One region of the Chryseobacterium piperi genome, then DNA from elsewhere that is predicted to be linked to it. Evidence: riboswitches for the same ligand, from Rfam matches in the RefSeq annotation. Region 1 holds a riboswitch; the other holds the start of a gene.
What was found. A riboswitch is a leader RNA that binds a small molecule or an ion and turns the genes downstream of it on or off. The one in region 1 is predicted to bind thiamine pyrophosphate.

Region 1 (11,648 bases):
AGTGATAAATCTCAAAAACTGGATTTTCAGTTTGGATACACTAAATCAACCAGTAAGTTTGATCAGAATAATATTTATAGAGACATCAACTACATTAATCCCGATTATAGCTTTCCACGATTTTCTGATGGTATCTTACTCAACAATGAGTCTGATATGAGAATAGCCAACTTTAAAGTAGACTATTCCCAACCGATTAAAATTCTGGATGGAGGGAAAGTAAGTTTAGGTGGATTGTATGAAAAACAAAACTTCGATACTCAAAGCAGAGGTTTGACTAATCTTGATTATCAGAGACAAACAGCATCTACTTATCTTGAGTTCCAGGCAAAGCTGAAAAAATTTGATTTCACTTTAGGAGTCCGTGCCGAAAATTATGATATCTCCGGAATAACAAGAGTCATTGACAGTACCGGATCTGTAGTTCAGAAAGACCTACTTCCTTTTAATAAATTCAAATTGTTCCCTAACGCTAGTGTACAATATAGCTTAATGAACCAGGTATCCCTTTCTGCTAACTATAATAAGAAGATCAGTCTGCCGAGTATCTCTGTTCTTAACCCAAACAATACAACATTCCAGGGTCCTAATACTCAGGTCAATGGTAACCCAAACCTGCAACCAACCATATTTGATAATTACGAAATAAAGCTTTCGGCTTTCGATTATGCATTTATCGGATATAGTGTGAGCTCAGCAAAAAATCAGGTGGCACAAATCATTAGAAAGGAAGGTAAAAATTTATTCAATGAGCAGGTGAATATCTCCAACATGAGGATTCATAATTTTAGTGTAGGTCTTCCGGTTCCTTTTATGATTTTCAGCAAGCCTATGAGTGAAATTATGAAATTTAATTTCAATCCTGACAAGATTAACTTTATGTACATCTACGCAGGATATCAAAAACACGAGATTGATAATTTAAACAACAGAGGATTCTGGATCTTTAATGTGATGACCCAGTTAATTTTACCTAAACAGATAAAGTTAACCGCCAACTATAGCTATCTGACTCCAAGAGCAGGATACTTCTACTTTACAGCAGAAAAGCCATTCAGCAATACGGTAGACATCACTTTAACCAAAAAGTTCCTGGATAACCGCCTTACAGTTTCTGTTTTTGCCAATGATATTTTCAATGGTCAGGTAATGCAAGTACGTTCTAATCCTCCGAACGGAGAATCAGTATACCTTAGAAGTAAGTACGATACCAGAAACTTTGGAATTTCAATAAATTATAAAATTCCAACAAAAAACAAATTAGCTAAGGAAGATCCCAATATCTTAAACAATACTAAAAAAGAAGATAGCGGAGGGGTAATGCAGCAGGATAAGTAAATGGAGAGCAGTTTGGCGGAAGGGCTGAAAGGTAAAATCGCAAAACCGCGGATTCGTAAAATTGCCCAATTGCAAACTAGTTTAAATGGAAGTTTATCATTTCGATTTCGCTAGGTTAAATCTCTGAGTGATGTAACTGATCATATAAGATTAAGGAAAAAACTAAAAATGAGGCGGTAAGATTATTCTTACTGCCTCACTTATTTAAAACAATATAACTAGAAATCAATAGTTTGAAATCGCCAATTCCATGTATCAATCAGCGTCAGTTGGTTGAGATTCAATGGTAAATCGCTGACTGTTTTTAAGGTCAAATGAGCCATCATACTTCCCACAATACCCGGTAATGATCCTAGGACGCCAAGACTATCACAATCTGGAAGATTTTCTTCAACCGGTGGTTCAGGAAACAGGTCTCTTAGATTTTTACTCCCTTCGTAATTGAATACGGCAACCTGACCGGAAAAACCCAGAATACTTCCATATACCAAAGGTTTTCCTAATTTCACACAGGCATCGTTAATTAAATACCTACTCTTAAAATTGTCAGATCCATCTACAACAAGATCATATTCAGCGATTATTTCTTCAACATTTGCATCATCTATCTTTTCTTCAATGGGATTACAATGAATGTGATGATTCAAACTTTTAATAAACCGCAGCGCACTTTTGACTTTAGACTCTCCAACACTTTTTTCATTATGAATAACCTGCCGGTTCAGATTATGCAATTCTACAATATCAAAATCGGCTACTCCTAATGTCCCTATTCCTGCAGCAGACAAATACTGAATAACCGGACTTCCCAATCCTCCGGCACCTACAACAAGGATTTTTGCCTTCATTATTTTCCTTTGCCCCGCAACACCAATTTCATCAATGAATATTTGCCGGCTGTATCGAGAAAAAACATCTTCTTTTTTCATGTTAGTATTATAAAAACCGATCATTAAGATTACGGTGCTGTTTAACGTCTTATCGTTTTAAAAATCATGTGGTATTTTTAAACCACAAGAGCTTCTAAACACTTAAGACTTTTTAAGTTAAAAAAGCTATACTGAAAAGTACACTTTAGTTCTTTGAAAATCTTTGATTTTCATCTTATGTGAGCTTATTATGCAGCATTATTTTAAACTTGCTTAAGTAATACTAAAGTGTTTATATTTAAGCCTTTGTTGTTGATATAAAAATTAAAAACCACTGTAAACAGAATCCCAATCTTTCATCACAGGATCGTATCCTGCTCCTTTAATCATATTCTTGATAGTCAGCATACTTCTTTCATCACTGGTTTCAAATTGTTCAAGGGATTGCTGATCTACCGCATATCCGCCAGGATTCGTTTTTGAACCTGCACTCATCGTTGTAGCTCCCAATGAAACAATATGATTTCTGAAATTCTCATTTTCTCTTGTAGAGATTGAAATTTCCAGATCTTCATTCCAGATCCTATAAGCACAGATTAGTTGTAAGAGATCTTTATCTTCCATAATAAAATTAGGTTCTATAATTCCTTCAGCAGGTCTTAATCTGGGAAATGACACAGAAAATTTACTCTTCCAGTATTGTTTTTGCAAATAGTCTATATGCAGTGCATTAAAAAAGCTATCTACTCTCCAGTCTTCAAGCCCTAATAAAACACCTAGTCCCATTTTATGAATTTCTGCCCTTCCAATTCTGTCAGGAGTATCCAGACGAAACGGAAAGTTTGATTTCTTTCCTTTAGGATGGTATTGTTTGTACACCTCCTGATGATAAGTTTCCTGATAAACTAAAACTGAATGCACCCCTTCCTTATGCAACTGACTATATTCCTCTTCTGATAAAGGCTGGACTTCTATAGAAATATTAGCAAAATGAGGTTTTAGCAACCGAACTGCATTAAGAAAGTAAGAAATACCTACCGTCTTATTCGCCTCCCCACTTACTAATAATACATGGTTTATTCCCATTGTTTTCAGTACCATAGCCTCCATCATGAGTTCCGTATCAGAAAGGGTTTTTCTTTTAAGCTTATTATCCAGGCTGAAACCACAATAGGTACATATATTCTGGCATTCATTGCTAAGGTATAATGGAGCATACAGTTGTATGACTTTACCAAACCGTTTTTGAGTTGTAGTCTGAGCTATGGAAGCCATCACTTCCAGTTTGGATGCAGCAGCCTTTGAGATCAAATTAAAAAAATCATCCAATGTCTTTTTCTTCTTTTGCAGGCTGTATTCAACATCCGAAAGAGTAACATGATCTAATCTTTGTTTTATCTGATCCCACTGATATTGCTCAAAAATTTTTTCGAAACTATGCATGCTCATGTCTTATTCAAATAAAAAAGAAGTCAGTGGACTTGAGGCTTCTGCATGAGAGCTTATCGCTCCCAATCCTGATTCGTAAGCTCTTCTTCCCGCAATAACACCTTCTTTAAATGCCAATGCCATATTAATGGGATCTTTTGCAACGGCAATAGCTGTATTAACCAAAACAGCATCGGCTCCGATTTCCATTGCCTTAGCTGCATCGGAAGGAGCTCCTATTCCTGCATCTACAACAACAGGCACATTACTCTGGCTAATAATAATTTCAAGAAAATCTAAAGTACGAAGCCCTTTATTCGTTCCAATCGGAGCACCTAAAGGCATGACCACAGATGTTCCCGCATCTTCAAGACGTTTACACAAAACAGGATCTGCATGGATATAAGGCATTACAATAAAACCTAATTTAGCAAGTTCCTCAGTCGCGTACAATGTTTCGATAGGATCCGGTAGTAAATATTTAGGATCCGGATGGATTTCCAGCTTTACCCAATTGGTTTCCAGTGCCTCTCTTGCCAGTTGGGCAGCCAATACCGCCTCTTTAGCTGTACGAGCTCCTGAAGTATTGGGAAGAAGATGTGCATGCGTTGGCCTTAAAGCACTTAACAAATCATCTTCCTTCGAATGAGCATCCATCCGTTTCAATGCCATTGTCACCATATTGGATTCTGAAGCGATAATAGATTGTGTCATTTCCGCCAGATTTCCGAACTTGCCAGTTCCTAAAAAAAGTCTTGATTCAAAACTTCTATCTGCTATTTTTAATATCTGATTCATTTAAAGCTTGTTTTATTTCGTTAACAATCGATGGCTGATGGGTGATTTGTCCAGAAACAGCAACTCCATATATTCCGATTTGTTGTAATAATTCTATATCATCCAGTTGTACACCTCCTATTGCATAGATTTTAGGCAGATCAAAAGATCTTTCTTTTAGATGTTGAATTAATTTGTGATACCCTTCAAAACCTAAAACAGGGCTGAGCTTTTCTTTTGTAGAAGTAAACCTGAGTGGTCCTAAACCAATATAATCGCATTGCTCAGACATTCTTTGAAGTACATCAACCAAAGTATTAGCTGTCCCTCCAATTATTTTTCTGGGTTCTAAAATTTTTCTTGCCTCCAAAACGGAAATATCATTTAACCCTACATGCACGCCATCCGCATCAATCTTTTTGGCCAGCTCTGCATGATCATTAACAATGCATATGGCCTGGTAATCTGTACATAATAATTTTGCTCTCTCACAAAGCTGTATCAATTCACCGGCAGGAGCATTTTTCCATCGTACCTGTACCCATTGCACTCCTGCATCTAATGCTTTATAAATATTTAATTCCTGATCTTCTTTTGTATTCCCCTGAGAGATATATTGCAGTCTTTTCATTAGCTTTTAAAACTTTTTATTTTAATATGATCCTCATATAAAAACCTTACACGTTTTAGCACCTCAACAGGTTGGTCACTTTGCCATATAGCCCCTAGTAATGCAACTCCATGAATTCCTTTATAGAGGGCTTCCAATATATTTTTCTCATGAATTCCTCCCAGGGCAATCAAGCCTACATCTTTATTATTTTGCTGTTCACACTCTTTGAGAACAGTTTTCTCATTCCCATATCCCTTTTTAGAAATACTTGGAAAAAATGGACTAAGAAAAGCATATTCCCATTCTTTTCCCAAGTCATTATATTCCTTAATATCATGCACAGAAGTAGATATAATATAATCCTGAACATAAGCCACATATGATCTGGTAAACCGGTCCGCCTCCCTGAAGTGCAACCTGGAAATACCATATGGCTCAGCAAGCTCAAAATGACTATGCAATACACATTGAGAATAAAATACAGGATCAATAGCATCTAGAAAAGTTTTCATTTCCTGATCAGAAGCAAAAGGCTTTCTCACATGAAGTAGATCGAGCCCCTCCCGAAACATTTGATTAATCACTGTTGTTTCATTCTGAATCAACTCCTCAGGAGTTATGACTATGATCATAAATAGATCTCTTTTCCGTTCTCAATAAATTCTTGTGACTTGGTAAGCATTCCCATTTCTGCAGAATCTCTTATTTCCTGAGTAATTTTCATGGAACAGAATTTCGGCCCACACATCGAACAAAAATGAGCAATCTTTGCTCCTTCTGCAGGAAGAGTTTCATCGTGATATGCTTTTGCGGTCTCAGGATCTAATGACAGGTTGAACTGATCTTCCCATCTGAATTCAAATCTCGCTTTACTTAAAGCATTATCTCTATATTGGGCGCCAGGATGGCCTTTAGCCAAATCTGCCGCATGAGCAGCAAGCTTATAAGTAATCACCCCATCCTTAACATCTTTTTTATTCGGCAGACCTAAATGTTCTTTTGGAGTGACATAACACAACATGGCACAACCAAACCATCCGATCATCGCTGCTCCAATACCGGAGGTAATGTGATCATACCCAGGTGCAATATCCGTAGTCAATGGTCCTAATGTATAAAACGGAGCCTCATGACATTCTTCCAACTGCTTCTCCATATTTTCCTTGATCATATGCATCGGTACATGACCCGGTCCTTCTATCATTACCTGTACATTATGCTTCCATGCTATTTTTGTAAGCTCTCCTAACGTTTCAAGCTCTGCAAACTGAGCCGCATCATTCGCATCCGCAATAGAACCCGGTCTCAACCCGTCACCTAAAGAGAAAGCAACATCGTACTTTTTCATGATTTCACAAATCTCCTCAAAGTGGGTATATAAAAAGTTTTCTTTGTGATGATAAAGACACCATTTTGCCATAATGGAACCTCCTCTTGAAACAATTCCCGTTACCCTGTTAACCGTAAGGTGAATATATCGTAATAAAACTCCGGCATGAATGGTAAAATAAGAAACTCCTTGCTCTGCCTGTTCTATCAAAGTATCTTTAAATACTTCCCATGTAAGATCTTCCGGTACTCCTTTCACTTTTTCCAATGCCTGGTAAATAGGAACGGTCCCTATGGGAACAGGACTGTTTCGGATAATCCACTCCCTGGTTTCATGAATATTTTTTCCGGTAGAAAGATCCATAATAGTATCGGCTCCCCATCGGCAGGCCCAAACTGCTTTTTCAACCTCTTCTTCAATGCTTGATGAAACCGCACTGTTTCCGATATTCGCATTTATTTTTACCAGAAAATTTCGTCCGATAATCATAGGCTCACTTTCCGGGTGATTAATATTATTGGGAATAATTGCTCTCCCTGCGGCAATTTCATCCCTTACAAATTCAGGAGTAATTTTATTTTTAGGGGTATTTGCCCCAAAGCTGTTTCCGGGATGCTGTGAAGCCATTTCTTTGGAAACAAAATCAAGCTGTTCTATTTTCTGGTTCTCCCGGATTGCTACATATTCCATTTCAGGAGTGATGATACCTTGTTTTGCATAATATAATTGAGTCACCTCTTTCCCCTCAAAAGCTACTTTAGGCTTATGATTATAGGAAAAGCGTAAATCATCGAGTTTAGGATCTGCCAAACGTGCTTTACCATATTCTGACGATATACCTTCTAATACATTTACATCTTTTCTATCCAGGATCCATTGTTCCCGTATTCTTGGGAGGCCTTTTAAAATATCAATTTCAGAATTTTCATCAGTATACGGTCCTGATGTGTCATAGATAGTTACTGGAGGGTTCTCCTCAAGACCACCTCGGCTAAGTTTAGTAGGACTCAGATGTATCTCACGCATCGCAACATAGATATTATGAATTGAGCCTTCTACATAAACTTTTTTGGAATTGGGAAACGGCGAACGGGTTATTGAATGTGCCATAAGTACAGGTATTATTATTGAAGATTAACCGCCTTGTGTGGCAGTGATAATTAAAATTGAATCATTGTTCTGAAGTAATGTGTCCGGCCACGACGAAATAGGAACAATACGGTTGTTTAAAGCAACAGCAATTCCTTTTTTCTTTCCGGGAGCCTCTAAATTCATGAGTTCCTCCAAATTCTCTGGAGGGAGCGCAAAAATTTTTCTTGTGTGGTTGATTAAGAGTTCCATTCTAAAGTTTTAATTAAACATATCACTTTAGGAATGGCTATAATTGTACAATAGTATGTACAACAGAAAGTCATCTCACTTTTCCCTACGCTGGTATGATCCAGATCAGGTTCAAAGGGTAAAATCTCAGTCTGTTTTATCAACAGACACCCCTAAAGTACTCGACGAAGATAGTTATTTTTTCAAAACAGGCAAAATTTGAAGGCTATTTCGAAAGGCCGGAAGATAGGTGAGGAATATTGGAGGGCATTAAAACCCAAAAAGAAATAGAATTTCTTTTAATAAATGAGGCCAAATAAAAAATGGAAACCGAATATATCTTCTGGCTTCCATCTTCTAACTTCTTTTCTACACCCCTTCTTCACAAGCTCTCCAAATAGCATCATTTTGTGGTACAGGAGCAATAATTTCAATTTCTTCTTTTGTGACCGGATGAATAAACTTCAGCATTCTGGCGTGAAGATTAATTCCTCCATCAGGGTTAGAACGGGGTGCTCCATACTTTAAATCTCCTTTAATCGGACTCCCTGTTTTAGATAATTGTGCCCGGATCTGGTGGTGCCTTCCTGTTTCCAGGTCTATTTCAAGAAGCATATAGTTGTCCAGACTTTTTATAACCGTATAAGTTAATATCGCTTCTTTAGCTCCATCTGTTGGTTTGGTAAAAACAATTGCCTTATTATTTTTTTCGTTTTTCTTTAAATAATGAACGAGTTTCTGACTTTGTGGAATCATTTCTTTAGAAACCACCGCCCAATAAGTCTTTTCTATTTCCCTGTTTTTTACCATCTGGGTCAAACGGGAAAGTGCTTTTGAGGTTTTAGCATAGATTACCAATCCGGAAGTTGGGCGGTCTATACGATGCACCAAACCGAGAAAAACATTTCCCGGTTTAGCGTCTCTTTTTTTTATAAAATTTTTTATCGATTCCAATAATGACTCATCTCCTGTCTTATCGCCCTGCACAAGCTGGCCAACTTTTTTATTGATCACCAGAAGATGGTTGTCTTCATAAACAATCTGTTCCTCCATTTTACCTGCTCTGTCTTGATCTGCCGGCCAAAGAAAAAAGAATTCCTCCCAAAAGCCCAATCGTTTTCATTCCTGCTAATCTTGATTCTAATGGCAAAAAAGCACCTATAATACACAGACCAGCTGCGGCATACATTCCATAAACGAAATTTCTATTGGAAAGAAATGGTGCCTGAATAATAAAGCTTATTCCTATCACAATATAAAACACTCTTCGGGAAAGAATTTCATTCACTTCTGGTGAAAATAAATTAAACCATCCTACTGCCAGACAGATTAAAGCGATAACGGAGATTACTCCCTGTATAGTTTGTTGATTTTTCATTAATTAATAACTTTCTTTTTCGTTTGGGAAATCGACGTTTTTTACGTCTTTTACATATTGAGATACAGCTCCTGTAATTTCAGTATAAAGATCAAGGTATCTTCTTAAAAATTTTGGGCTGAATCCCTGATTCATTCCTACCATATCATGATAAACCAAAACCTGTCCGTCACAATCAGGACCTGCTCCGATTCCGATCGTCGGAATTGAAATGCTTTCTGATACTTTTTTAGCCAGATCTGCCGGAATTTTTTCTAAAACAATAGAAAAACATCCCAGTTCTTCCAAAAGTTGTGCGTCACTGATTAGTTTTTCAGCTTCTGCTTCATCCTTTGCTCTCACTTTATAAGTTCCAAATTTATAAATAGACTGAGGTGTTAATCCTAAATGCCCCATGACAGGAATGCCTGCATTAACAATTTTCTTGATCGATTTAGAAATTTCTTTCCCTCCTTCAATTTTTACGGCATGAGCTCCTCCTTCTTTCATCATTCTCACAGCAGATTCCAATGCTTTTTCCGGGTTACTCTGATAAGTACCAAAAGGTAAATCAGCAATAACCAAGGCTCTGTCTACTCCACGAACAACACTTTGAGCATGATAAATCATCTGATCTAAAGTGATCGGTAAAGTCGTTTCAAACCCTGCCATCACATTCGCTGCAGAATCCCCTATCAAAATAGCATCAACACCTCCTGCATCTACCATCTTTGCCGTGGTAAAATCATACGCGGTAAGCATTGTTATTTTTTCCTTGTCGAATTTCATTTTGCGCAAGGTTTCAGTCGTAACTTTTTTAATTTCAGAGTGAACAGACATAATGGATCTATTTTTAAAGTTAAAAAGTCGGCTTCCGCCGACTTGATTTTTGTATGGTTTATAAAACTACGTGACCTAGTTTCATTAGTTTATCGTGATTGAGGATTTTGATATTCCTTCCGTCTACCTCGATGAGGTCGTCCTGTTTAAATTCAGAAATCAGACGGATGGCACTTTCAGTAGCTGTACCAATAATATTAGCGATCTCCTCCCTTGTTAAAGAAATTTTAATAAACCCTTCAGGATCTACTCCTAATTTCTGTTCCAAAAGCAATAAAATCTCTGCGAGCCTTTCTCTTACTGTCTTTTGAGCAAGGAAAGTAATGGTGTTGGAAGATTCCCCTAATTCATACGCGATTTTCTGAAGCATTACAAATGATAACTGAGAGTCTACCTCCAAAAGAAACATAAACACATCGGCAGGTAGAAAAGTACACTCAATATCAGTCATTGCTTCAGCCTTAGCTTGAAAATTTTCTCCGCAAAGTAAAGACCGGTAGCCAATGATATCTCCTTCTTTAATAAATCTTAAAATCTGATCCTTTCCAAAAGCTCCAGATTTAGAAAGTTTAGCGGCTCCACTTTCTAAAAAGTATACTCCTTTCGGAATTTCCCCATCTTCAAAAATAGTGTCGTGTTTTTGAAAAATTAATTTTTTCTTTGTGCTGATGTATTTTTCAAAATCTGCGCTTGAAAGCCTTTCCTTAAGTGATTTATCATTAAAAACTCTGGCGAACCTCTCTTCAATTGCAATCTGTTGTTCCTGCGACATTTTAATATGACATTTATCACAAAAATAGAACATTTTAACTCGATAAACAAAAAAAATTGTTATAATTTTGTCCGTCAATAATTTATGGAGGTGAGCGAGAACTGTTTTCATTGTGGACAAGGCATAGAAAAGGAAAGAATTCTTTTTGATGAAAAAACTTTTTGCTGCAACGGATGCAAGTCTGTCTACGAAATTCTGAATACCAATAATCTAAGTAATTTTTACGAGTTAAATAAAAGAGCAGGAATTCGCCCTAGTGACGAGAACTCTTCTCAATTCGATTACCTGGATACTCCTGAAATTTTTGAAAAAGTAACCGATTTCTCCGAAGGGAATACCAGTTTGGTTACCTTTAAAGTCCCTGTCATTCACTGTTCTTCTTGCATATGGCTTTTGGAAAGCCTTCATACCCTAAATGATGGGATCAAGTATTCTCAGGTTAATTTTACAAGAAAGACCTTACAGGTTTCATTCAATCATAACGAATTAAAATTAAGCGAATTAGCTAAATTTTTAACCAATCTTGGTTATAAACCGGTGATCAGTCTTGAAACCGCAGAGAAAAATATAGACCATCTGGATAAATCTCTGCTGGTAAAACTTGCCATTGCAGGTTTTGCATTTGGTAACGGAATGTTTCTGGCTTTTCCAGAATATATAGGCGGTGAAGATTACTGGATGCAGCATTATAAAGGACTCTTCAGGACTTTAATGTTTTTACTTGCAATCCCTGTCGTTTTTTATTCAGCTTCAGATTATTATAAATCTGCCTGGTATGGGCTAAAAAACAAAATCGTTAACATCGATGTGCCTATCGTTCTTGGTATTTTTGTTTTATTCGGCAGAAGTATCTACGAAGTAGTGACAGATTATGGTCCAGGATACTTTGACACCCTGTGTGGACTTTTATTCTTTATGCTTTTAGGAAAAACCTTTCAGAAAAGAACCTACAGCTCTCTTTCCTATGATCGTGACTACAAATCATTCTACCCAATTGCGGTTAC
Region 2 (11,648 bases), 1.3 Mb from region 1:
AGGCTCTAAAATACCTTTGCCGGTAAGCCCGAAATCTTTAAAATAAGATTCGTGCAATGCATTTTCTACGACGATCGCATTTTCAGCAAACCTCATAAAAGCAAGCACATCCTGGAGATCATTGATTTTGGCTGCAATCAGCGACAACGTTCTGCCGAAATGTTCAAGATATAGAGAATCCTGAGCCATATAAAAACGGAATTTTTCCTGCGGCAAACTACCATCCGATAATTCTTTTATAAAAGGCATCTCCAGAATCGATTGATAACGTTCTTCTATTGCTTGCCAGGTTTGTTCAGACCATTTCATTTTTGATTAATTTTTGAGGATTAAAAAAGTGGTTAAGCGGACCATTTCCATGTCCTGTCTGTACGTCTTTGCCATGAGCGATGGCTTGATATACATATTGTTGTCCCAGAGAGACAGAATCATATAATGTTTTTCCCTGTGCCAGATATGCAGCTATTGCAGAAGACAGTGTACATCCTGAACCATGGGTGTTATTGGTTTTAAATTTGGTCGTTTCAAAAGAATGGTAATTTTCTTCTTCATCATAAAATAAAGAAGTAATGGTAGAGGTTTCCTGATGTCCGCCTTTAAGAAGTATACTTTTACAGCCCAGCTTTTTTATTTCTTTTCCAGCACTATACAGATCCTCAAGGGTTTCTACTTTCATATGGGCTAAAATAGCCGCTTCGTCCATATTCGGGGTGATAACATCAGCAATAGGAAAAAGTTTTTCCATAATAGCGGTAATGGTTTCCTCTTCAATTAACCGGTGCCCACTGGTTGCTACCATTACAGGGTCAAATACAATTGGTATTTTTTTGTATTTCCTTAAGGTGGAAACAATGGTTTCTACCAGTTGCGGAGTGTGGACCATTCCGATTTTAATGGCATCCGGAAAAATATCATCCAGGATGGCTTCGATCTGATCGGCTACAGCTTCCACGGGTATAGGGTATATTGTTCTTACTCCCTGTGTATTTTGTACCGGTAAAGCGGTCAGGACTGAAGTGGAAAAACAGCCCAATGCAGAGGCTGTTTTAATATCAGCCTGAATACCTGCGCCGCCACTTCCGTCGAAGCCTGCGATGGTTAACACTGAGGGATAGGTATACTTTTTCATTTTAAAATTTCATTTTTTAATTCATAAGCTGCTTTTTGAGGATCATCAGCACTGCATATAGCGGAGACTACCGCAATACAGTCGGCGCCGGCTTTAATGATTTCTCTTGAATTTTTCAGATGGATATTTCCTATAGCTACCAAAGGCTTTTCTGTAAGCTGTCTTATTTTTGTGATTCCATGAAGTCCCCATTCTGTTACGGTATCCGTTTTCGTGTCTGTCCTGAATACGGGACTTATTCCAAGGTAATCGGATACTCGGGTTTGCTCATTTTCAAGTTGGGAAAGGTATTCTACAGAATAACCAATGATTTTGTTCTGAATAAGTGGTCGCTGTCTCAACAGGGTAGGTGCAGTATCACTGTTCCCCACATGAATGCCTGCTGCATGTACTTGCTCGGTAACCATAATATGATCATTAATGATCAATGGAATATGATATTTATCCGTTATTTCGATAAGCTGTTGGGCTTTTCTGAGGAATTCGGTGTCAGAACTTTTTTTTTCTCTCAGTTGAATAATATCCACACCACCAAGTATGGCTTGTTCAGCAACTTCCACGAAGCTTTTTCCATGACAGTCAGCTTCGGAGATGACCAGATACAGCTGATAGGGAAAAGAATTCATTATCGTTCTATCTTTAAATGGCTGGTAAATTCTTCTTCACTCATGTTGTATAGCTTATCAGTCAGGTTGAGCTGAAGACTTCCTGGTCCTTTGCTTTCCTGAGATGCTAATTCCCCTGCTATACCTATTAACGCCATTGCAGCAGTCACAGCTAAGGTTTTGTTTTCTGTAACTCCGATAAATGCTCCTATAAGTGCGGTAGCAGAACAGCCAAGCCCTGTGACTTTGGTCATCATCGGATGTCCGTTTTTAATGAAAAGAGTTTGTTGAGAATCTACTATAATATCTGTTTCACCGGAAATACAGACAATTCCATGGTGTTGGCTGACGATATTCTGTGCGGCACCAATGGCTTCATTACTCTGAGCAGTACTATCTACTCCTTTAGTAGCTGTTGTATTTGCCTTAGCCAATGCAATAACTTCTGACGCGTTGCCTCTGATAACTGTCGGCTTATATTGTAATAACTGATTTAAAATACCATCCCGGAAAGAAGTTGCTCCGGCTCCTACAGGATCTAAGACCCAGGGTTTGCCGATTGAGTGAGCCTCTTTAGCTGCCATCAGCATTGCTTCTGCCCAGTATTCGTCAAGCGTACCAATATTGATGACCATAGAATGGGCAATATTGATCATTTCGGGGATTTCAGATTTTGCATGAGACATGATTGGAGAGGCTCCTACGGCCAGAAGAGCATTGGCTGTATTGTTCATGACCACATAGTTGGTGATATTATGAACCAGAGGAGATTTTTGTTTGACAAGCTGTACTTGTTCCCAAAGCATTTTTTCCATTGTTATTGATTAAAATAAATAGCTTCAGGAAAAAATCCAAAACAAAAGGTACATTGTCAATAATGTCTTTTTGCTTTTCCCTACGTCGGTGTAAGCCGTATCAGGTTCAAAGGGACTCTCTCAATTCTTTTTAGAATACCCCTAAAGCAAAACAAATGTATGAAAAATATAAGATCGGGCAAAATGCCGGCAGGCTCTTAACTCATAGCTTTCATCTTTCCACAAGTTCTTTGACACTTTCTCCATAAAAGTCAGTTTCAGATTTCGTAATTTTCAAAAGTTCATACCACTTCCTAAAGGCTCCGATAAATACCACGAGCATCAATACCATGGCAACTACGGCCAGTGTTGCCAGTAAGTATTGCCCTTTGGGAATATAGATATCTGTCACCTGAATATAACCTGCCCAGAAAGTAATGATTGCCATAAAAACACCTGGAATAGCTGAACATAGGGCATACTTTCCACGATTCAGGCGGATAAGCATTGTGGTACATACAATTAATCCACAGGCAGCCAGAAGTTGATTACTGATTCCGAATAGCGGCCAGATACTACTTACATTACCTGTAAATACAAGATATCCCCAAGCGAAAGTAAAAAGAAGGCTGCTGATAATAATTCCCGGAGTCCAGTTTTTATCATTGAACTTTGGAATGACAGAGCCCAGCATCTCCTGTAAAAAGAAACGGCCTACTCTCGTTCCCGCATCAATAGCAGTAAGGATAAATACGGCTTCAAACATAATGGCAAAATTATACCAATAGGCCATCAGCTGATCCATATATGGAATTTTATTAAAGATATGAGCCATTCCTACGGCTAAGGAAACGGCGCCCCCTGTTCTGCCATGTAGGTCAATTCCTATTTTCTGAGAGAAATAATCGATATCTACACCATGAAGAGAAGGATGTGCAGCGAGGAAGGCATCATAAGATTCTTTTGGAGTATTGATTGCAAAATAATCACCCGGCATCAGGGTACAAGCTGCTATTAATGCCATCAGTGCAACAAATCCTTCAACCAGCATAGCACCGTATCCTACAAACAGGATTTCTCTTTCTTTGTTCAGCATTTTTGGAGTAGTTCCGGTTGCAATCACTGCATGGAATCCGGAAATGGCTCCACAAGCAATAACAATAAAGATAAACGGAAGTACCGGGCCACCAATTACAGGGCCGCCACCGTTTACAAACTGAGTAAGTGCAGGCATTTGTATGGTTGGATGAATAACAATAACGCCGATAGCGAGCATGATAATCGTTCCGATTTTCAAATAAGTAGATAAGTAATCTCTTGGTACTAATAAAAGCCATACCGGTAACACAGAAGCTAGAAAACCATATAAAGGAATTGCTATTGAGATCGTTGTGATGTCCCATGAGAACAGGTTGTTCATGGTTTCATTTTGCATCAGGTTGTGGCCTCCGATAATTCCAGCGATCAAAAGAACGCCACCTAAGATACTGGCAAAAGTCACACTGTTTTTTCGGTAACGCATGATGAGTCCCATGATAATGGCAATAGGCATGGTAATGACTACTGTAAATAGAGACCATGATGCCTCATGCATGGCATTGATACAGGCCAGGGAGAGTCCTGCCAATGTAAGGATCAGAATAAATAAAATGGCAAATCCGGCAACTGTTCCGGTTGTTTTTCCAATTTCTTTAGATGCTATGGTTGCTAAACTTTGTCCTTTATGGCGTACCGATGCAAATAACACTACCATATCATGCACTCCTCCTCCTAATACACATCCGATTAAAATCCATAAGGCTCCGGGAAGATATCCGAATTGAGCGGCAAGGACAGGTCCAACCAAGGGGCCTGCGGCAGCAATGGCCGCAAAATGATGCCCAAAAAGGACATTTTTATTGGTTGCTACATAGTCTTTGCCATCTGCAAATTCCAATGCCGGAGTTGTATTCTTATCATTAAGCCTCAGTACTTTGTTAGCTAAAAAAATTCCGTAGAAGCGATAGGCTATTGCGAAAATAAGAATGGAAGTAAAAACTAAAGTTAATGCATTGATGTTATTTAGGAAATCCATAGCATTCTGTTTTTTTATAAATAAATAATGTTTTTTTTAGGTCTTTCTGTTTTAAATAATTTAAACATTTGCCAAGTTAATTATTTTGTGAATAAAAAATACAGATATGTATAGCAATTTAGCAAATTTATAAATATTTCAATTTTTTAAATATTGAAATACAGATATTTGCGTCCTTTTTTGAATTGTTGTAAATATATTTTTAATATCAAACTACTCTTGACTCTATAGGGTTTACTTTTTCTGTGAAATAATAAAACGAACCATCTCATCAACCAGCTGATCAAGATAGGCCTGGTTTGTGGTTCTGAACCCATGATCGCCTCCATCAACTATAGTTAGCGTATTCTTTACACCTTCATTAATAAGTTTATGGTGGAGTATTTTAGATTGGTGTAAAGGGACAATTTTGTCTCTATTGCCTTGTAATATTAATGTAGGGGTTGCTGAACCGACATAGCTTACAGGAGATATCGTTTCAAAATATTCGATGATTTTTCTTTTATCTTTATTGATATCATACCCCGAAATTCCGAGAATCAGCTTTTCCCTGAGATCTACAATTTTTTTTGAGAACAGACTTACAATAAAAGCACCTACTTTTCCTACACGGGTTTTGAGGAGTTTATTAAGATCGGTTGGCCCGAAATTATTGACTACATAATTTACTTTTGCAGAATAGGAAGACAACTCAGGATCTCCAATAAATTCATTGTCCTGGGTATACGCTGAGAGTAATGAAAGATGGGCTCCGGCTGAAGTTCCGAAAAGGCCTATATTATTGGTATCGAAATGATATTTTTCTGCATTTTTTCTTACCCATCTTATCGCATCCTTAGTATCCTGAACAGGCAAAGGAAAATGAACATCTTTACTGACCAAGGTGTAGTTGATGCTGATTACTGCATATTGCTGTTCTACTAATTTCAAAATTGTACTTTCAACATAGTTATTCGCACGGATTATTTTATCACCTTCCACCCAGCCTCCGCCATGAATATAGATCAGAACCGGGAATTTTTCAATTGAATTTCCTTTGGGACTATAAATATCTAAAGCAACTGAATGACCATTACCATTGGTTTTATAAACTATATTTTCTGAAACATTGGTTTTTTCAAAAAGCTGTATGCTCTTTTTCTTCTGTATAGTAACAGGATCTTGTGCAAACCCCCAATTAGAAAGTCCTAGGAATACAATAAAAAACAGGTTTAGAAAAAACCTGTGTAGTAATGTATGGTCAGTAGATAATTTCATACGCTATTTTTTAGATTGAGTGCTATTTTACTAACTCCTCAAAAAGTTTACCAAAAGTCTTTTCCAGATCTTTGGATTTACCTGGATGAGGTCTTGAGGTCTGGATTACTGAACTTCGTACAGCTATTAGCCACCGGAAGCGTTCAGGGATATCCAGTAAAGCTATAGGACCTCCTTCTTTATCTCCATTGGCAATTTTTTTAAAGCTTTCCATATTTTGAACGATGTCATCATAATCCAGCTCATTATGCATCAGGTTGAATTTATCGCGACATAAATGAAAATCCACTTTGATAAATTTCTCTTTCTTTGAAAACATCACCAGCCCAATGTTGAAAAATTCTTCTCTTTCAACTTTGGGTACCAAACGTATAACGGCGTATTCGTATATTTTATCCTCTTGCATTTTTCGCTTCGTTTACAAAGATTTGTGAATTCTCCAGTCTTGTTTTCATAAATTGGAAATATACCTCCCGGATCTCTTCAGGGGTTTCGTCGGCATCGTCCCAATGCAACCAATCGTCCGGTATTAAATTGACAATTTGCCTGAATATTGTATCGTTCAATACCTCATGTGCCCAGCGGTCAGCTTCATCCAGCTTGGTTGCTTTGGGAAGTAGAACGTGATCCTTTACATACTTAAAAGGGGTTTTGGCTGCGGCATCAAAGTTTTGCCATGAGTGATGAAAGTAAAATGAAGCTCCGTTGTCTATTACCCAAAGCTCTTTATGCCACATCAATAGATTGGTGTTTTTATAGGTCCGGTCGATATTGGTGATAAAGGCATCCAGCCAGACAATCTTTGAAGCTAAAAGGGGATCAATGACCACTCCGGGATCATAAGTAATCGAACCTGAAAGATAATGAAGTCCTAGATTGAGACCTTCTGAAGACTTCAATAAATCCTGAATCTCTTCATCGGCTTCTGTTCTTCCAAAATCAACATCAAGGTTAATGAAAACCAGTTCCGGAATTTTTAACCCCAAAACTTCGGTTATTTTGCCTCCCAAAAGCTCTGAGATCAACATTTTAACACCATGGCCTGCACCACGGAATTTTAATACATATTTGAAGTCGTCATCAGCTTCAGCCAGAGCAGGAAGAGATCCTCCTTCCCTTAATGGCAGAATATAACGCATTACAGTGACTGTTCTTAAATCCAACATACCGCAAAAATAAGATTTTTAATGATGTCTTAAATAATCAGATTAAAATAAAGCTTTGTCTTTATTCTTAATTTTAATATTTTTTTTAAAAAAAGGGAAAAGATTTATTTTATATTTTTAAACCATCTTTTAGACACCTTTTTTGACTTCATTCTTAGTGGTCAATTTAATCAGGAATTAGGTGGTCAATATCACTGGAATTTACAATAATCCCCAGAAATTGTTGAGTTTGCTGGAAACCATGTTTCATATTAATTTAGAAAACATAAATAAAGAGTTGCTCATCAGAAAATTTAACGAAGAAATAGGATTAAACAATTAAAAATAAAAAAGCTGGTTTGTTAATAAACCAGCTTTTTTATTAAATGATATTGGGGTTAGCTTTTAACAGCATTCTTTTTTATTGATTTTAATAAACTTCTGAAGTTTTTCATCGTCATCATTTCTGAAGTTGGCGTAAAAATCGTCACCTTTTCACCTTTTTCAACGGAGACCAGGGATGAAGCTTTAAAAGAATAAACTTTCTTCATCGTCCGAATATCATAAACGTCCATGATTGCGGAAGTTTCATTCCTTTGATAGGTAAATTGTTCTCCTGCACCACTTGTATCAAGGTCATTTCTAACTTTTATCGTAGAGATATTAACCAGAAAGTTAAAATCACTGGTGTTTTTCAAAGTTTCCAGATCTTCATTTTCAGGTTGAAAAGGAATGTTGTCCTGTATAATGTTTTGTGATTTGGCCATTTGAAGTGTATAAGCCTGACCATTACTCAATTCATTAAAAAGCTTGAGCGTTTCTTTATCCATCATTTCTCTGTGATGAGAATCCACACCTGTACGGATGGTGTTGATCAGCCATTTCTGGTCTTTTGAAAAAACAAGGGATTTGCTGTAAATACCGTAATCTTTTTTTACCGGGTAATAGCATGATTGCAATGCAAACAGGATCAGTAATAAAGCTAGATATTTTTTCATACGCTTAAAGTATTAAGATATTCCAGGCTTCTTCAATATTGTTTTTTAATAAGAGCTCCTGGGCTTTTTTATGAATAGTTTCATCTGCATGGCAGTTTTCTGAAGGCAGGACTTCTACATTAGCAAGCATTCCGAGATCATTTCCTGTAAATATTTTGCTGTATTTGATTACATCAGGAAGAAGATCAAAGCCGATTCCTTTGGTAACCAAAGGTTTGGGAACCTCAAAGAGGTTATTTTCATTATTTCTGGAATACCAGTTTCCACCTAATCGGGCCACCATATCCAGTTTTTTCTGATCAAGATTACCTTGTTCATCGAGGTATTCTTCTCTGATATGAATTTTTTGTACTTCACAAATAATCAGGTTTCCTGCGCCCCCCTGATCCCCCAGAGATTTTACTTCTAAAACCTTACATTCGAAATTAGCCGGGCATTCTTCAATCAACTTAGGTTGTACCACATGCGCATCTTTCATTGTAAGGCCGGATTTGATAAACTCATTCACGCCTCCTGCATACTCTGTGGAAGCCAATGAGATCTGTTGTACTATTGGAAAATTAACGGTACCGATCACCACTTCCGGAACTTCCAGAATATTTTCAAGTGTATGTTTTGTTGTATTGTCCCGAACTCTCCTGGATGGAGAAAAGATTAAAATCGGTGGAATTGTACTGAACATATTGAAAAAGCTGAAAGGAGATAAATTGATCGTACCATTTTTATCTACTGTTGAAGCTAAGGCAATAGGTCGTGGAGAAACTGCAGTCTGCATAACGGTCTGCAATTGAACGGGTGTTATTTCAGATGGGATAACTGTTTTCATATTTTTTTCTCTTTAACACTTGAGCGACTTTAGTTTTTTGATTTCGTTTTAGAAAGAACACTTAAGTTTTTGAAAATCTAAAGATTTTCATTCTTTTGGGAGTTCTTGAAAAATTTTAGAAACAAAAGACTCATATCCTTTATGGTAAAGATTCATTACATTGAAGTTTATCAGAATTGATCGAGGTACTTTTAGAAGATTCATATAATTCATAGTTTGGGCTTTATGAATTTGATGAATTTCAGCAACAGACTTTAATTCCAAAACGATTAAATCTTCAATCAAGAAATCGCATTTTAATTTACAATTTATATATTCTCCTTTATAGGAAAATGGGATTTCAAGTTCACTTTTGTATTTTAAACCCAATAGATCAAATTCTTTCTCTATGCATTGATGATAAACTTCTTCATATAATCCTGGTCCTGCAAGTTTATGAACTTCTATACAAGCTCCAACAACTTTATAAGAAAGATCATTGATGTATTTTTGAGTAATCATAATGACGAATAAATAAAAATCTTTAGATTTTTTAAAAACTAAAGTGAACTGAATTTTACCATAGTTATTTTAACTTAAAGAAACTTAAGTGTTAAATGTTTTTTATAAAGTTGGAATAATTTTACCGGATACTTCACCGAAACCTACTCTGATACCATCCTTTTCAGCCCACGCTTTCATGGTAACCGTATCGTTATCTTCAATGAACTTTCTTTCCTGGCCGTTGTTTAGTTGGATAGGATTTTGTCCTCTCCAGGTTAGTTCAAGCATGGAACCGAATGATTTCGGATCACTTCCTGAAATAGTACCACTTGCATACATATCACCAACCTCTACGTTACATCCGTTTATGGTATGATGAGCTAATTGCTGTGTCATATTCCAATACATGAATTTATAATTGCTTTCAGAAATTAAATTTTCTTCACCGTTTTCAGGCTGTAGGTATACTTCAAGGTTGATATCGTAATTTTTATCACCTTCAAATTTCAGATAATCTAAAACTTCAGGATCCTGTTTTGGAGAAGCCGTTCTGAATGGTTCTAAAGCTTCCAGGGTAACTACCCAGGGAGAAATAGAAGAACCGAAGTTTTTGGCCAGGAATGGCCCTAATGGAACATATTCCCATGCCTGAATGTCTCTTGCAGACCAGTCGTTGAAAACAACCATTCCGAAAATAGCATCCTCTGCATCTTTTGTGGAAATACTTTCACCCATCTCAGTATTTTTATTGATGATAAAAGCCATTTCTAATTCGAAATCCAGCTGCTTACAAGGTCCGAAGATTGGCTTTTCAACATCTGCAGGTTTCATCTGGCCTTTCGGGCGGTTAATTTCCGTTCCTGAAACAACAATAGAGGAGGCTCTGCCGTGATATCCTACCGGTAAATGTTTCCAGTTGGGTAATAAAGCATTAGCCGGATCACGGAACATTTTACCTACATTCGTTGCATGTTCTATACTGCTGTAAAAATCCGTATAATTCGGAATATGGATAGGCATCATCATTTTTACTTTATCAAGATCGTAGAAAGCATCTTCGATGGTTTTCTGATCTTTTGATAAAATAGAACCTTCTTGTAACAATTCCTGGATTTTAGCACGAACAGCATTGGTTACGGGCTTTCCCAGCTCGATAAATTCATTTAGGGTATAGGCTTCGAAGATATTGTCGTCAAGACCTTCAATATTTTCAAAATAGCCAAGATCATATAAGGTTGCCAGATCAACAATCTGATCACCGATTCTTGTGCAACATCCGATATATTCTTTGTTGAAAACTGCTACTCCGAATGGAATATTATATATGGAAAAGTCTGAATTTGAGGAGTACTCTACAAATGATTTCATAAGATTGTAATTTAATTGAGATTAATAAATCTGTTAAAATTGTATGTTTCAATATCTCGGGTAGCCGCAGCAGAAAAGCTAAGTTTTCAAACTATATATTTTTAAACTCATTAACGTCCATAAATGGGTATATTATGGGGTTTCTTCAATGTTGAGATATTAAATAAATTACCTTCTCACTACGCTCTCCGCAATAACGAGCGCCCTCAAGATATGTATATTATTTTTTTGAATAAGAGGCTTCATCGATCCACCTGTCTTTGGTATTAACATCAATCAGGTAAAGAATATTATCCTGTTGGGTTAATAATAAAGTCTTGGTCACCGGCATTGGAATTTTTTTGCCTTCCAGAACATTTGCTCTTAAAGAAACGATATTTTTTTTCCTGATAATATCGCCGGTGAAAACATTAGAGCTGCTTTCTCCTGTTGCTTTATCATCGAAAACCTCTACATAGGTAGCATCATTTCCTTTGATGATAATAAAATCACGTTCTGTATGATCTTCAAAATCTTTAATAAATATAAACTTTTTGTTGTCAATATTTACGTTTTCCAAATGTTGATTAATGCCTTTTCTTGCTTCAAGTCTGTTAAGAATTTCATTAAGCGTTCCATATTGAGCTTTTAGGCCTAATGTACTTAACAATAAAATTCCAAATGCTATTTTTTTCATATGAATATGTGTTTATAAAAAAGTTTTGCCAAGACTTGACATCCTGACAAAACTTAGTATTGATATCTGAGGATTAAAGATTACCTCTTTTTTCCTGTTCTCTTTCAAGAGCTTCAAATAACGCTTTGAAATTACCTGCACCAAAACTTTGTGCACCATGTCTTTCTATGATTTCAAAGAAAAGAGTAGGACGGTCTTCCACAGGCTTGGTAAAGATTTGTAAAAGGTATCCTTCTTCATCATGATCAATCAGGATTCCTAAATCTTGTAATTTCTTAAGATCTTCATCGATA

Region 2: linked by a shared signal. The riboswitch ahead of thiM (hydroxyethylthiazole kinase) and the one ahead of thiS (sulfur carrier protein ThiS) in region 1 are both predicted to bind thiamine pyrophosphate.

The regions. Positions count from the first base shown of each region.
Region 1 is NZ_CP023049.2:3,522,677-3,534,324, reverse strand. Features, by position in the region: gene CJF12_RS15475 (outer membrane beta-barrel family protein) at 1-1,338, shown strand, start outside; gene CJF12_RS15470 (HesA/MoeB/ThiF family protein) at 1,557-2,267, opposite strand; gene thiH (2-iminoacetate synthase ThiH) at 2,532-3,650, opposite strand; gene CJF12_RS15460 (thiazole synthase) at 3,660-4,433, opposite strand; gene thiE (thiamine phosphate synthase) at 4,405-5,043, opposite strand; gene CJF12_RS15450 (thiamine phosphate synthase) at 5,043-5,657, opposite strand; gene thiC (phosphomethylpyrimidine synthase ThiC) at 5,654-7,465, opposite strand; gene thiS (sulfur carrier protein ThiS) at 7,490-7,696, opposite strand; TPP riboswitch at 7,762-7,860, opposite strand; gene CJF12_RS15435 (RluA family pseudouridine synthase) at 8,045-8,728, opposite strand; gene CJF12_RS15430 (hypothetical protein) at 8,730-9,053, opposite strand; gene panB (3-methyl-2-oxobutanoate hydroxymethyltransferase) at 9,057-9,872, opposite strand; gene CJF12_RS15420 (Crp/Fnr family transcriptional regulator) at 9,931-10,644, opposite strand; gene CJF12_RS15415 (heavy metal translocating P-type ATPase) at 10,735-11,648, shown strand, end outside.
Region 2 is NZ_CP023049.2:2,215,384-2,227,031, reverse strand. Features, by position in the region: gene tenA (thiaminase II) at 1-309, opposite strand, end outside; gene thiD (bifunctional hydroxymethylpyrimidine kinase/phosphomethylpyrimidine kinase) at 296-1,129, opposite strand; gene thiE (thiamine phosphate synthase) at 1,126-1,755, opposite strand; gene thiM (hydroxyethylthiazole kinase) at 1,755-2,549, opposite strand; TPP riboswitch at 2,610-2,702, opposite strand; gene CJF12_RS09630 (carbon starvation CstA family protein) at 2,761-4,602, opposite strand; gene CJF12_RS09625 (alpha/beta hydrolase) at 4,837-5,859, opposite strand; gene CJF12_RS09620 (DUF3037 domain-containing protein) at 5,882-6,265, opposite strand; gene CJF12_RS09615 (HipA family kinase) at 6,252-7,025, opposite strand; gene CJF12_RS09610 (hypothetical protein) at 7,403-8,002, opposite strand; gene CJF12_RS09605 (flavin reductase family protein) at 8,007-8,828, opposite strand; gene CJF12_RS09600 (GxxExxY protein) at 8,916-9,329, opposite strand; gene fahA (fumarylacetoacetase) at 9,432-10,679, opposite strand; gene CJF12_RS09590 (hypothetical protein) at 10,900-11,355, opposite strand; gene hppD (4-hydroxyphenylpyruvate dioxygenase) at 11,429-11,648, opposite strand, start outside.